Pseudovibrio sp. Tun.PSC04-5.I4: one gene and its partner. The main gene of each other region encodes a partner of the protein of the gene in region 2 in a complex. Links are inferred from orthologs where the notes say so. Each region holds a gene or a part of one and is shown on either strand. Other genes may lie near its edges.

The links. The genes of interacting proteins can lie anywhere in the genome.
Region 1: the proteins of secY (region 2) and secA are in contact, whole or in part, in a crystal structure (PDB 3DIN), measured with the Thermotoga maritima proteins. The link is inferred for Pseudovibrio sp. Tun.PSC04-5.I4 from one-to-one orthologs. Residues at the interface, in WP_004081795.1 of Thermotoga maritima: Glu108, Gly109, Glu110, Glu111, Ala236, Glu237, Arg238, Arg239, Ile240, Thr241, Ile242, Gln243, Tyr244, Ala245, Arg246, Arg247, Val248, Thr249, Gly250, Arg251, Arg252, Val253, Tyr254, Gly256, Ala257, Ser258, Thr259, Tyr260, Leu261, Pro262; in WP_004082002.1 of Thermotoga maritima: Glu261, Ala262, Arg263, Lys300, Ala301, Arg302, Thr303, Ile304, Ile305, Leu323, Tyr324, Asp325, Pro326, Val329, Ser330, Tyr333, Ile336, Lys340, Phe345, Val349, Glu363, Phe364, Tyr374, Ser375, Gly376, Gly377, Glu393, Ile395, Thr482, Ser483.

The regions. Positions count from the first base shown.
Region 1 is NZ_FNLB01000006.1:3,275,040-3,280,488, forward strand. Bases 2,077-5,449 are described here. They hold secA (preprotein translocase subunit SecA), read right to left. Parts: upstream 5,070-5,449; coding sequence 2,277-5,069; downstream 2,077-2,276. Other genes in these bases: BLS62_RS20580 (class I SAM-dependent methyltransferase), read right to left, coding at 2,077-2,107; BLS62_RS20590 (peptidylprolyl isomerase), read left to right, coding at 5,336-5,449. Outside these bases: BLS62_RS20570 (GyrI-like domain-containing protein), read right to left, coding at 103-708; BLS62_RS20575 (PadR family transcriptional regulator), read right to left, coding at 719-1,261; more of BLS62_RS20580, read right to left, coding at 1,340-2,076. UniProt on the Escherichia coli protein: Required for protein export, interacts with the SecYEG preprotein conducting channel.
Region 2 is NZ_FNLB01000006.1:4,402,656-4,410,377, forward strand. Bases 4,775-7,708 are described here. They hold secY (preprotein translocase subunit SecY), read left to right. Parts: upstream 4,775-5,538; coding sequence 5,539-6,879; downstream 6,880-7,708. Other genes in these bases: rpmD (50S ribosomal protein L30), read left to right, coding at 4,811-5,005; rplO (50S ribosomal protein L15), read left to right, coding at 5,024-5,491; BLS62_RS25730 (adenylate kinase), read left to right, coding at 6,876-7,448; rpsM (30S ribosomal protein S13), read left to right, coding at 7,669-7,708. Also shown: rpsC (30S ribosomal protein S3), read left to right, coding at 1-241; rplP (50S ribosomal protein L16), read left to right, coding at 285-698; rpmC (50S ribosomal protein L29), read left to right, coding at 723-923; rpsQ (30S ribosomal protein S17), read left to right, coding at 934-1,176; rplN (50S ribosomal protein L14), read left to right, coding at 1,236-1,604; rplX (50S ribosomal protein L24), read left to right, coding at 1,604-1,921; rplE (50S ribosomal protein L5), read left to right, coding at 1,914-2,471; rpsN (30S ribosomal protein S14), read left to right, coding at 2,505-2,810; rpsH (30S ribosomal protein S8), read left to right, coding at 2,823-3,221; rplF (50S ribosomal protein L6), read left to right, coding at 3,266-3,799; rplR (50S ribosomal protein L18), read left to right, coding at 3,811-4,164; rpsE (30S ribosomal protein S5), read left to right, coding at 4,206-4,769; more of rpsM, read left to right, coding at 7,709-7,722. UniProt on the Escherichia coli protein: The central subunit of the protein translocation channel SecYEG. Consists of two halves formed by TMs 1-5 and 6-10.

The DNA of each region.
Region 1 (5,449 bases), 1.1 Mb from region 2 along the record:
CGCCTAGGAAACCTTAAAGGGTCGTGAGGTGTTGGGGCATCCAGCGATCTGAAGGATGTGACATGGCGCATGAATGTCATTAGACTGCTGGATTGTTCACATTTATTGAACTGGTTGGCGTAGGATTGTCTTCAGTTTTTCCGGAGCAACGCGGTTTGAGTCATTCAGATAGATCTCGTGATGATGTCCCCTTGCGACTAGATCGTGCGTTGGCAGGAATTCCTGATGAAGCTTGGCAACTATCTGGCGCAAATCTGCGTTGGGGCCTTTGTGCATAATTTGCACGCAGTGGCCCTCTGTTATGCTCTCACGCCGTAAACTTGCAGGGGCGTCTCCGAGTTTTTGCGTAGCCAACTGAATGGCATCTCTGAATATATCCTCATCCAACCAATGTGGTAGAACAATCATTGCACGCCACTTCAGTTGGTCTTTTTTGCCGGTGATTAAGTCGTTCATATCATCGGCCCACCACAGTGCTTCCAATGGCGGTTCAACAAAGTGTTTGCCCATTCGCTCCTTTGCGATGCGTTTTATTGGAAAGATCACCGTAAACAGCCACTTTACTGCCCGTAAAAAAGCAGGACCTTCCGGGTTGCTTTTTCCGTCGATCATGACGAATTGCATTTCTGGTACATCGACCAAAGAGAAGTCCTTGGTTGTTGGTTGGTAGAGTTCTTTCAATCTGTCTTGAATATCAATTGCGACCATAGCTGCTTCCTCACCTGTTCCAGGGTTTGCAGGTCATGTAATCGAGTGTCTGATGAAGCCAGTCGGCTTCGGCCTTCAGTTGCCCGATTGAAAAGTTGAAAAGTGCTTCGACGTGATCTGGCAAAGGTTGTTGATCTATTAGTATATTTTCGATGCGGGAGAGTTCTGTTTGAAGAGCTTCACCGCGCTGGCGCAGAGCACTCAGGGCTTGCTGGCGGGTTAGGGTAGGCCAATGTGCCATTCCTAGCAGTATGGAAGAGTAGGTAGGTCTAACGGTTTTGATAGCTGTGAGAGTTTGTGTGACGAGGGCATCTCGTCCTGTACTCGTCATTATGTAACTTTTCTTTGCCTTTGCACCGGATGGTTTTTCCGCTGTGACAAAGTCTTTCTTCTCCAGCTTTCCTAGGACAAAATAGATGGATGAAAACCCAATTTGCGTCCATTCACGCATGCCACGCTGCTCGATAACCTGTTCAAGCTCATAGCCATGGCGAGGCATTTCTGAAACCAGACCAAGAACCAGCAATTCGCTATCAGTGAGATTATCAGACATACTATTCTAGCCTTAGAATAAAATTATATTCTAGTGCTAGAATACAGAGATAGGTTTGTCAATTGGCCTAGCGTGTATCTATTGCTTCTTGGTGACCATCACCAGCATGTTGTCTCGCAGGCTAACGTGTTGGCGATAAAGCAGGAGGCAGCGGCAGTTGTATTTGCTTTCTCGTTGCTGGAAATATTCCGCATACCGGTGGATGTCGTGTCGGTTCACATCTTCGATGATATAGACACCGTTGCTGGTGAGCAGATCACTGATGTTCTCAAAGAAACAGATACCCGCCTCATAATGACGCAGGCCGTCATCAATGATAAGATCGTAGGGGTGTGGAGCTACCTGAGCTTTGAAATTGACAATGCTGTCGGTGCTGGTCTGATCAACTTGGAAAGTCTGAATGCGAATATCTGAAAACAGGCAGTTGGGGTCAATATCTATTCCGGTGATTTCCGCATTCGGGAAATAATCGCGCCAAACGCGCAGTGACGCACCAGGCTTTCCGTCTTTGCCCATGTTGGAGAGACAATTGGTGTCGTTGGTGCCAATTCCGCATTCAAGGACGTTTGTGATTTTATCACGGCAATGATCGAAGATCAGGCTGTAGAAGTCTGTATAGGTATGCGGTTCCCATTGAAACTTGGATGTTTCCGGGCAATTTGTCCCTTTATCACTGCCATAAACATCGCAAAGCTGGGCCAAGTAACTGTTTGTTGCTGGCGCATAAAACGCCTCAATACGTTGCCCCAACTGCTCCTCTACTGAAGCACGTGTTCTATCCAGCTTGGTTTTGGGTATCAGTTGGCGAAGCAACTTGTTGAAGGTGAGCGTGTGAGAGCTGGTCATGTTTCGGTCGCTACTTCCAGATTAATGCCAAGGAATGCGTAGATTAGCACTCTGGCTGAAATGGAATACTCCCATCTTTTTGCTGTGTAATTCCCATGGAGCTAGTCGTGCGCAGACAACAAAAAAGGGCCGCCGAAGCAGCCCTTTTGAAACGTGAAACGGTTTGCGGCTAGACCAGCGCACCGTGACAATGCTTGTACTTTTTGCCAGATCCACACGGGCATGGCTCGTTGCGGCCAACTCGGCCCCATGTATCAGGGTCTTCAGCTTCGCGGCCCTCTGGGGCAGCTGCTGCGTGAGCCTGAGCAAGCTGCCTGTCTGCTTCAGCCATTTCATCTTCACCAGTCAAAGGGTTGGTGTGATGTGCTTGCATATGCGCGGGCATCTGAGGCGCTTCTGGTGCTTGCTGTTGAACCATCTCAACGTGCATCAATTGCGTTGTTGTTGTTTGGCGCAGACTGCTCAACATGGTCTCGAAGAGTGTGAAGGATTCTGTTTTGTATTCCTGCAAAGGATCACGCTGAGCGTACCCACGCAGGCCAACTGCTGAGCGCAGGTGGTCAAGGTCTGCAAGGTGCTCACGCCACAGGTTATCGATGGTCTGAAGCAGAACAGCGCGTTCGATCTGGCGCATAATGTCAGGGCCGTAGTTCGCGGCCTTGCTCGCCATCTTTTCGTTGGCTTCTTTCTTCAGACGCGCAGTCACTTCCTCGTCTGCGATGCCTTCTTCGTTTGCCCATTCAACGATTGGCAGGTCAAGGTTCAGTTTTGTCAGAACCTCTTCCTTCAGGCCTTTCGTGTCCCACTGTTCAGGATAAGCACGTTCTGGAATGTGTGCTGCAACGAGGTCTTCCACGAACTCTTCGCGCATCCCGATAACAGCTTCCTGAGTTACTTCAGGATCCATCATTTCGAGGCGCTGATCGAAAACAACCTTACGCTGGTCGTTCATCACATCATCGAACTTCAGCAGGTTTTTACGAATGTCGAAGTTACGGGCTTCAACCTTCTGCTGTGCTTTTTCAAGTGCCTTGTTGATCCATGGATGAACGATTGCTTCGCCGTCTTTCAGACCAAGCTTTTGAAGCATGGAATCCATGCGCTCGGAACCGAAGATGCGCATCAGATCATCTTGCAAAGACAAGAAGAATTTGGAATGTCCAGGATCACCCTGACGGCCAGAACGACCACGGAGCTGGTTATCAATGCGGCGGCTTTCATGGCGCTCAGTCGCAACAACGTAAAGGCCACCGGCCTTCAGCGCTCTTTGCTTCAGCTGCTCAATTTCAGCTTTAATTTCCACTTCCTTCGCGGTGCGTTCAGGACCTTTTTCCATATCGCCCAGCTCTTTGGCGACACGCATTTCAACGTTACCACCGAGCTGAATATCAGTACCACGACCAGCCATGTTGGTGGCGATGGTCACAGCGCCGGGCACACCTGCCTGTGCGATAATGATTGCTTCCTGCTCATGGTAGCGGGCGTTGAGTACAGCAAAGACTTTCTTTTTGCCTGCATCCTTACCGGAGTACATGCTTGCAAAGCCGAGTGGGTCTGACACGTCTATCTGAGTGTAGCCGTTCTTGGTGAACAAGTCGGCGAGCATCTCGGATTTTTCGATGGATGTGGTGCCAACAAGAACAGGCTGACCGCGGTCGTGACAATCATCTACGAGCACCTGAATAGCGTCGTATTTTTCTGCAACGGTGCGGTAAACTTCATCATCGTCATCTACACGCTGCACAGAAACGTTGGTTGGAATGTCAACCACGTCGAGGCTGTAGATGTCCATGAACTCTTCAGCTTCTGTCATCGCTGTACCGGTCATGCCAGCAAGCTTGTCATACATGCGGAAGTAGTTCTGGAATGTGATGGATGCGAGGGTCTGGTTTTCCGGCTGAATCGCAACTTTTTCTTTTGCTTCCAGAGCCTGATGGAGGCCCTCAGAGAAACGTCGACCTGGCATCATACGACCAGTGAATTCATCAATAATAACAACTTCGTCGTCGCGGACGATGTAGTCTTTATCACGCTGGAAGAGTTTGTGTGCTTTCAAGCCCTGCTGTAGATGGTGAACTGCAGTGACATTTTCCACATCATAAAGTGATTCCCCTTTCAGGAGATCAGCTTCTGTGAGCAATCGCTCAAGCTTCTCGTTGCCTTCTTCGGTGAAGGTGGCGGAGCGAGCTTTCTCGTCGAGTTCAAAATCTTCCGCAGCTAGTCGAGGGATAAATGTATCAATGAGGTTGTAAAAATCGGTACGGTCTTCCAAGGGACCGGAAATGATCAGCGGTGTCCGAGCTTCATCGACAAGGATGGAGTCGACCTCATCCACGATCGCATAGTTATGCGGGCGCTGACACATGGACTCACGATCATACTTCATGTTGTCACGAAGGTAATCGAAGCCGAATTCGTTGTTGGTGCCGTATGTCACGTCTGCGGCATACGCTTCTTTGCGTTCTTCATCAGAGATGCCATGGACGATCAAACCGGTTGTCAGGCCGAGGAAGCGGTAAACCTGCCCCATCCATTCAATGTCACGCGTTGCCAGATAGTCGTTCACTGTTACTACGTGAACACCCTTACCTGTCAATGCGTTAAGGTATACGGGAGCTGTCGCGACAAGGGTCTTACCTTCACCGGTGCGCATTTCGGTGATTTCTCCAGAGTGGAGAACCATAGCACCGATGAGCTGCACGTCGTAGTGACGAAGACCAAGGACACGGCGAGATGCTTCTCGCACGACTGCGAATGCCGGAACGAGGAGATCGTCCAGCTTTACGCCTTTCGCCAGTTGCTCGCGGAACTCGTCAGTTTTGGCTCCCAGCTGTTCATCTGTCAGAGCTTCCATTTCCGGCTCCAAAGCAGCAATAGCGTCTACTGTGGGCTTGAGTGTCTTGATCCGACGGTCATTAGCTGAACCAAATATCTTACGAGCGAGTGCGCCGAGCCCCACCATGTGGCGGTCCTTCCTACTTTGGGCACGCCGGTTTTTTCTCACCGCGGTCGAGCCCTAAAAATCTTCACATTTGTGATATATCCAGTCAAATCTCCGTGAGTCTGATCTGGGTCACTGCATATTAAACACCTGCGATTAAAAAAGCAGGCGACAGAGAGATAAGAGTGGGTTGAAAGGTTGTCAACGGCAGTTGCCATCGCAATATAAGGCTTTGTTGCCTGCAACTCTTTTTAAATTCTCCATAAACAGATAAAGAAAGCGATCTTATGCTTCGTAAAATTACAGGGATCTTAGGTAGTTCAGTTGCCGTTGCTGCATTGGTTATTGGGCTTGGTGCTGCTCAAGCGCAAGAGTCTGACGCGGCCCTCAATCTGGACAAA
Region 2 (7,722 bases):
TGCGGAAATCGCGCGTATCGAATGGTACCGTGAAGGTCGTGTTCCTTTGCACACTCTTCGTGCAGACATCGACTACGGTACTGCTACTGCACACACTGCTTACGGCACGTGTGGCGTCAAAGTCTGGATCTTCAAGGGCGAAATTCTTGAACATGATCCAATGGCTTCTGAACGTCGTGCGACCGAAGGTGGTGGCAAGAGCGAACGCCAAGGTGGCGGTCGGCGTGAGCGCGCTGCGTAAGCAGCGCCTTCACACGGCTTAACTATTAAAGCGAGAGAAAACGATGCTGCAACCAAAGCGTACTAAGTTCCGCAAGCAGCACAAGGGCCGCATCCATGGCAATGCCAAGGGTGGTACGGACCTCAATTTTGGATCCTTTGGCCTGAAGGCCTTGGAACCAGAGCGGGTAACCGCTCGTCAAATTGAGGCGGCCCGTCGTGCGATGACCCGTTACATGAAACGTGCGGGTCGTGTGTGGATTAGAATATTCCCGGATGTTCCTGTATCCTCCAAGCCGGCTGAAGTCCGGATGGGTAAGGGTAAAGGTGCTCCTGAGTACTGGGCGTGCCGGGTTAAACCTGGTCGCATCATGTTCGAAATGGACGGTGTGTCTGAAGAAATTGCTCGTGAAGCAATGCGTCTGGCCGCTTCTAAGCTCCCGATTAAGTGCCGGTTCGTCCAGCGCGTCGGCGAGTAATCGGACAGTCGAAAGGAAACAGCCATGAAGGCTAGCGACGTACGAGCAAAGACCTCAGACGAGCTTGCGGTAAACTTGGAAGAACTGAAAAAAGAACAGTTCAACTTTCGTTTCCAAAAAGCAACAGGTCAGCTCGAAAACACCGCTCGTGTCCGTCAGGTACGCCGGGACATCGCGCGGGTTCAGACAATATTGCGCGATAAGCGCATGTCTGACAACGCATAAGGAGCAAGTGGTGCCAAAGCGTATTTTGCGGGGCGTCGTTGTTGGCGATGCGAACGAAATGACAATCACGGTTAAGGTAGAGCGTCGCTTTACCCATCCGTTATTGAAAAAAGTTGTGCGCCGTACGAAGAAGTATCGTGCACACGATCAAAATAATTCTTACAAGGTTGGTGATCTCGTTCAGATTGAAGAATGTGCTCCAATCTCTAAGAATAAGAAATGGACCGTTGTTTCCTCGGAAGCAGCGAGCTAGTGAACGCATCCAGAGCTTCTAATTATTTAGGACTCTGAGAAAGAACAAGGCGACGAGTCATGATTCAGATGCAAACAAACCTCGACGTAGCCGATAATTCCGGCGCACGTCGTGTCATGTGCATCAAAGTGCTCGGCGGCTCCAAACGGAAGTATGCTGGCGTTGGCGACATTATTGTCGTCTCCGTCAAAGAAGCAATTCCGCGGGGCCGTGTAAAAAAGGGCGACGTGATGAAAGCGGTCGTCGTGCGCACGGCTAAAGACGTCCGTCGCGCCGACGGCAGTGTGATCCGTTTCGACAGCAATGCTGCCGTACTGATCAACAATAACAAAGAACCGATCGGAACACGTATTTTTGGTCCAGTTCCTCGTGAACTGCGTGCTAAGAATCACATGAAGATCATTTCGCTTGCGCCGGAGGTGCTCTGATGCCCGCGAAGATCAAAAAGGGCGACAAAGTCGTCGTTATTGCCGGTCGTGACAAAGGAAAGTCTGGGGAAGTTATCCAGATGTTTCCGTCCGAAAACCGCGCTGTCGTGCGTGGCGTAAATATGGTGCGTAAGCATCAACGCCAGACCCAGCAGAGCGAGGGCGGAATCATCGCAAAGGAAGCTCCTATTCAGCTTTCCAACATTGCCATTGCTGATCCTAAGGATGGCAAACCGACCCGCGTCGGTTTCACGACTAATGAAGCAGGCGTCACAGTACGTGTCGCCAAGCGTTCAGGAGACGTGATTGATGGCTGACGCTACCTTTACTCCACGGCTTAAAGCGCACTACAAAGATGTAGTGCGTGGACAGCTTCAGGAGAAGTTTAACTACACCAACCCAATGATGATTCCTTCGATCGAAAAGATCGTTTTGAACATGGGTGTTGGTGAAGCTGTTGCTGATAGTAAGAAAGTTCGGATCGCTTCTGAAGATCTTAGCTTGATTGCTGGTCAAAAGGCGGTTATTACCCGTGCTAGAAAGTCTATCGCGACCTTTAAGGTTCGTGAAGATATGCCTCTGGGTACTAAGGTTACACTTCGTCGTAATCAGATGTTCGAATTCATGGATCGTTTGATCACAATCGCGCTTCCGCGTGTACGTGATTTCCGCGGCCTGAATCCGAAAAGCTTTGACGGACGTGGCAACTACGCCTTGGGACTGAAAGAACACATTGTTTTCCCTGAAATTGACTACGATAAAGTAGATCAAATGTGGGGCATGGACATTGTCGTTTGCACCAACGCAAAAACTGATGACGAAGCGCGTGAACTGCTGCGCGCGTTCAACTTCCCGTTCCGCAAATAAAAGCGGTATACGGGAAAGGAACGAGGACAGACGATGGCGAAGAAAAGCGCGGTCGAGAAAAATAAGCGGCGTATAGCTCTTGTAAGCAAGTTTGCTGCAAAGCGCGCTGCCCTGAAGGCGACGGCTAAAGACGAAAGTCTTTCTCTTGAGGAACGGTTCACTGCACGGCTCCAGCTTGCTAAGCTGCCGCGCAATTCCGCACCTACAAGGGTACGTAACCGGTGTGAAATCACTGGGCGCCCACGCGGTTATTACCGCAAGCTTAAGATGTCGCGTATTGCGCTTCGTGAGTTGGGTTCCATGGGCAAGATCCCGGGTCTCGTAAAGTCGAGCTGGTAAGGAGTTACTGCTATGTCAATTTCCGATCCAGTCGGTGATATGCTTACGCGCATTCGTAATGCGCAGATGCGTCGCAAATCTAAAGTAAGCACACCTGCTTCTAAGTTACGCGCACGCATTTTGGACGTTTTGGCCTCGGAAGGTTATATCCGTGGTTACACTGCCGTTGATTTCGGTGGTGGTAAGTCCGAAATTGAAATTGAACTGAAGTACTTTGACGGTGCACCAGTGATACGCACGATTGAGCGTGTATCTAAGCCTGGTCGTCGTGTATACTCTTCAGTCAAGAACATTCCACACGTGGCCAATGGCCTCGGTGTTTCTATTCTGTCCACACCTCAGGGTGTTATGGCGGATCATGATGCACGTGATAAAAACGTTGGTGGTGAAGTACTCTGCCGCATCTTCTGATGCGGCAGAGTCCGATTGAGTAAACTAACAGACAGGTTGATCCTATGTCTCGAATTGGCAAAAAGCCAGTCCCCGTGCCAAGCGGGGTAACGGCAACGATCAACGGCCAGAATGTTATCGTAAAAGGCCCGAAGGGGGAGCTCTCCTTCGTGGTCCACGATATTGTTTCGGTCGAAATGACGGATGATGGTATCCGTCTTGATCCGCGCAACCAGACTAAAGCTGCGCGTTCCATGTGGGGTATGTCCCGCACCATGGTCGCAAACCTTATCACTGGTGTAACCTCCGGCTTCGTAAAGCAGCTGGCGATTACCGGTGTTGGTTATCGTGCACAAGTTCAAGGTAAAACCCTTAATCTCGCTCTCGGTTTCTCTCATGATGTCAAATTTGACATTCCTGAGGGTGTTGAGATCAAATGTCCGAAGCCGACAGAAATTGTCATCAACGGCATTGATAAGCAGCAGATAGGGCAGGTAGCCGCGAACATTCGTGAATATCGCCCACCTGAGCCATACAAAGGCAAGGGTATTCGTTATGCGGACGAATTCATCGTTCGTAAAGAAGGCAAGAAGAAGTAACGGTACGGACCATGGCGAATGGAAATTCTTTCGAACGTCGTCGCGCCCGTGTGCGCCGTTCGGTCAAAAAGGTAGCGAATGGTCGTTTACGACTATCCGTCTTCCGCTCATCCAAGCAAATTTACGCTCAGATCATCGACGACGCCAAGGGTGTTACCCTTGCATCTGCGTCTACGATTGAAAAAGACGTAAATGTAGCAAACGGCGGCAACAAAGATGCTGCTGTTGCTGTAGGCAAGCTGATTGCTGAACGCGCTATTGCTGCGGGTATCAAAGAAGTCGTGTTTGATCGCGGTGGTTATATCTATCATGGCCGTGTTCAGGCTTTGGCAGATGCTGCCCGTGAAGGCGGTCTGAGCTTCTGATCAGCGCCTTTTGGTGCTCCTAAATAACGGGAAACATTATTATGGCGAGACAGGATAACCGGGATCGTGAAGAGCGCGACAGCGAATTTGTCGATAAGCTTGTTCACATCAACCGCGTCGCTAAAGTTGTCAAGGGTGGTCGTCGTTTCGGCTTCGCTGCTCTTGTAGTAGTTGGTGATCAAAAAGGCCGCGTTGGCTTTGGTCACGGTAAGGCTCGTGAAGTGCCAGAAGCCATCCGCAAAGCGACTGAAGCCGCTAAGCGTACTATGGTTCGTGTGCCACTTCGTGAAGGCCGTACACTCCATCACGATGTTGAAGGTCAGCATGGCGCCGGGAAAGTTGTGCTTCGCGCAGCTCCTGCAGGTACTGGTATTATTGCCGGTGGTCCTATGCGTGCTGTGTTCGAAACGCTCGGTGTTCAGGATGTTGTTGCGAAGTCCCTCGGAACTTCCAACCCATACAACATGGTGCGTGCGACTTTTGACGCACTGAAAAAAGAAGACAGCCCGCGTTCTGTTGCAGCACGTCGTGGTCTCAAGGTTTCATCCTTGCAGGCACGTCGTCGTGACAAAGACGATGCGGCACCAGTAAAGGCTGAGGCGTAAGCCTCACAGCTTTTGCTGGCTGGAGAACAAGGGTTAGTGTCATGGCTAATACTGAACAGACCGTAACGGTCGAACAGATCGGTAGCCCGCTTCGCCGTCCTGCTGATCAGCGTGCAACGCTGATTGGTTTGGGTTTGAACAAGATGCATCGTCGTCGTACTCTGAAGGATACTCCAGAAGTACGCGGCATGATCCGTAAGGTTCAGCATCTGGTTCGCGTCGTAGACGAAGCATAGCGAACCGGGAGAACTATCATGAAACTCAACGAACTCCGGGATAACCCGGGTGCTGTTAAGGACCGTACACGCGTAGGACGCGGCATCGGTTCTGGCAAGGGAAAGACTGGCGGCCGTGGTGTCAAAGGTCAAAAATCCCGTTCGGGTGTTGCCATTAAGGGTTTTGAGGGCGGGCAGATGCCATTGCATCGTCGTCTTCCAAAGCGCGGCTTCACCAACATTTTTGCTAAGGACCTGAATATCGTGTCCTTGGGACGTGTTCAGACAGCGATTGAAGCCGGTAAGCTTGATGCTTCCGCAACAGTTACTGTTGAAACACTTAAAGCAGCCGGCATTGTTCGCCGCGTTCTGGATGGCGTTCGCCTCCTGTCCGACGGTGAACTGAAGACTGCTGTGAACTTCGAGATTGCTGGTGCTTCCAAAACTGCTGTTGAAGCAGTTGAGAAAGTAGGCGGCAAGGTCGTCATCAAGGAAGGCAAGGCTTAACAGCCTTGCTTTTTTTTGGGGTGTATCCAAACTGACCGGAGCGCGGGATGGCTTCTGCTGCCGAGCAACTTGCTTCAAACTTAAACTTTTCTGCCTTTGCAAAGGCTGAGGAACTGAAGAAGCGGATCTGGTTCACGCTAGGCGCGCTTTTGGTTTACCGATTCGGTACCTATATCCCTCTGCCTGGAATTAATCCTGACGCGCTTGCTCAGGCCTTCGGAAACGTACAGACTGGCATTGTTGGTCTGTTCAATATGTTCTCCGGTGGTGCTGTCGAGCGTATGGCTATTTTTGCCCTCGGCATTATGCCATATATTTCTGCGTCGATTATTATTCAGCTTATGACTTCTGTTGTTCCTTCGTTGGAACAACTGAAGAAAGAGGGTGAACAGGGCCGGAAAAAAATCAACCAGTACACTCGTTTTGGTACAGTGATTTTGGCTACTTTCCAGGCATACGGTATTTCCGTAGGTTTGGAATCTGGCGCGAACATTGTTATCGATCCGGGCTGGTTCTTCCGTATTGCTACTGTTCTTACTCTTGTTGGTGGTACAATGTTCCTGATGTGGCTGGGTGAGCAAATCACCTCACGCGGCATTGGTAACGGCATTTCCCTAATTATTTTCGCCGGTATTGTTGCTGGTCTTCCCTCTGCTATTGCTTCTACATTGGAGCTCGGTCGTCAGGGTGCACTAGCTACGCCAATCATTCTGTTGGTCATTGTGCTTTCAGTTGTGATTATTGGTGTCATTGTATTTATGGAACGTGCACAGCGCAGGTTGCTGATTCAGTATCCTCGTCGCCAACAGGGAAATAAGATGTTCGAGGGGAACACGTCGTTCCTCCCGCTTAAGCTCAATACGGCAGGTGTTATTCCACCGATTTTTGCTAGTTCCTTGTTATTGGTGCCTGCAACCGTTGCTGGCTTCCAAACGGCTGATGCCACTGGTGCGATGGCGTGGTTGACTACAATCACTGCTTTGCTTGGTAATGGCCAGCCGCTTTACATGGCACTTTATGCGACATTGATCGTTTTCTTCTGTTTTTTCTATACCGCGATTGTTTTCAATCCGACGGAAACTGCAGATAACCTCAAGAAACATGGTGGCTTTATACCAGGGATTCGTCCCGGCGAACGGACTGCGCAGTACATTGACCATGTGCTAACTCGTATTACGGTTGTTGGTGCAATATACATTACGTTAATTTGTATGTTGCCAGAGTTCTTGATCTCAGCAACGGGTGTTCCGTTCTACTTCGGTGGTACGTCTCTACTCATTGTTGTTAGCGTTACCATGGATACCGTTTCTCAGATCCAGGGACATCTTCTTGCACATCAGTACGAAGGTTTGGTGAAGAAAACGAAGTTGAAGGGGAAACGCAGATGAGACTGATTCTTCTTGGACCCCCTGGTGCTGGAAAAGGTACTCAGGCGGGCCGACTTGTAGACGCACATGGTATTGTGCAACTTTCTACAGGAGATATGCTTCGCGCGGCTGTTGCCGCTCAAAGCGAAATCGGCCTGAAGGTTAAAGATGTTTTAGCTCGTGGTGAGCTTGTTTCTGATGATCTCATTTGTTCCATTATTTCTGATCGTACAGATCAGTCTGATTGTGCGAATGGTTTTATTCTGGACGGTTTTCCGCGTACCATTGCGCAGGCTGATGCACTTGCTGCATTGCTTGATAAGAAGGGCCAGAGACTCGATGCTGTTGTTCAGTTGAAAGTCAACGAAGGTATTCTTCTTGAACGAATTGAAACACGTGCTCGCGAGAGCGCAGAAATTCGTTCCGATGATAATGCTGAAGCTTTGAAGAAGCGTCTTGCGGTTTATAACGAACAAACAGCTCCACTCGTTCACTACTACGATGAGCGGAATATGCTGATGACTGTTGACGGTATGCGTTCCGTTAACGAGGTTGCTTCTGAAATCGATGCTATTTTGAGCACGGTTTAATCCGTGCTTTTTAAAGGCAGGCGCTTGCGCCTGTCTTCATAATAAAGTATAGCCGGCGCACATCGACACCATAATCGATTGGCGCCGGTTTTCCTTGGGAAACTGAGGCTGATCTTTTTGCTGTGTGATTGGACGCTGTTGCTCTTCGGGGTGAGGGTGTTTTATCTGCAGGAAAATGGGAGAGGGAGCAATCCGCCCCTCGTATTTGGAGAAACGAAACGTGGCACGTATTGCTGGCGTCAACATTCCGACGAACAAGCGCGTAGTTATCGCG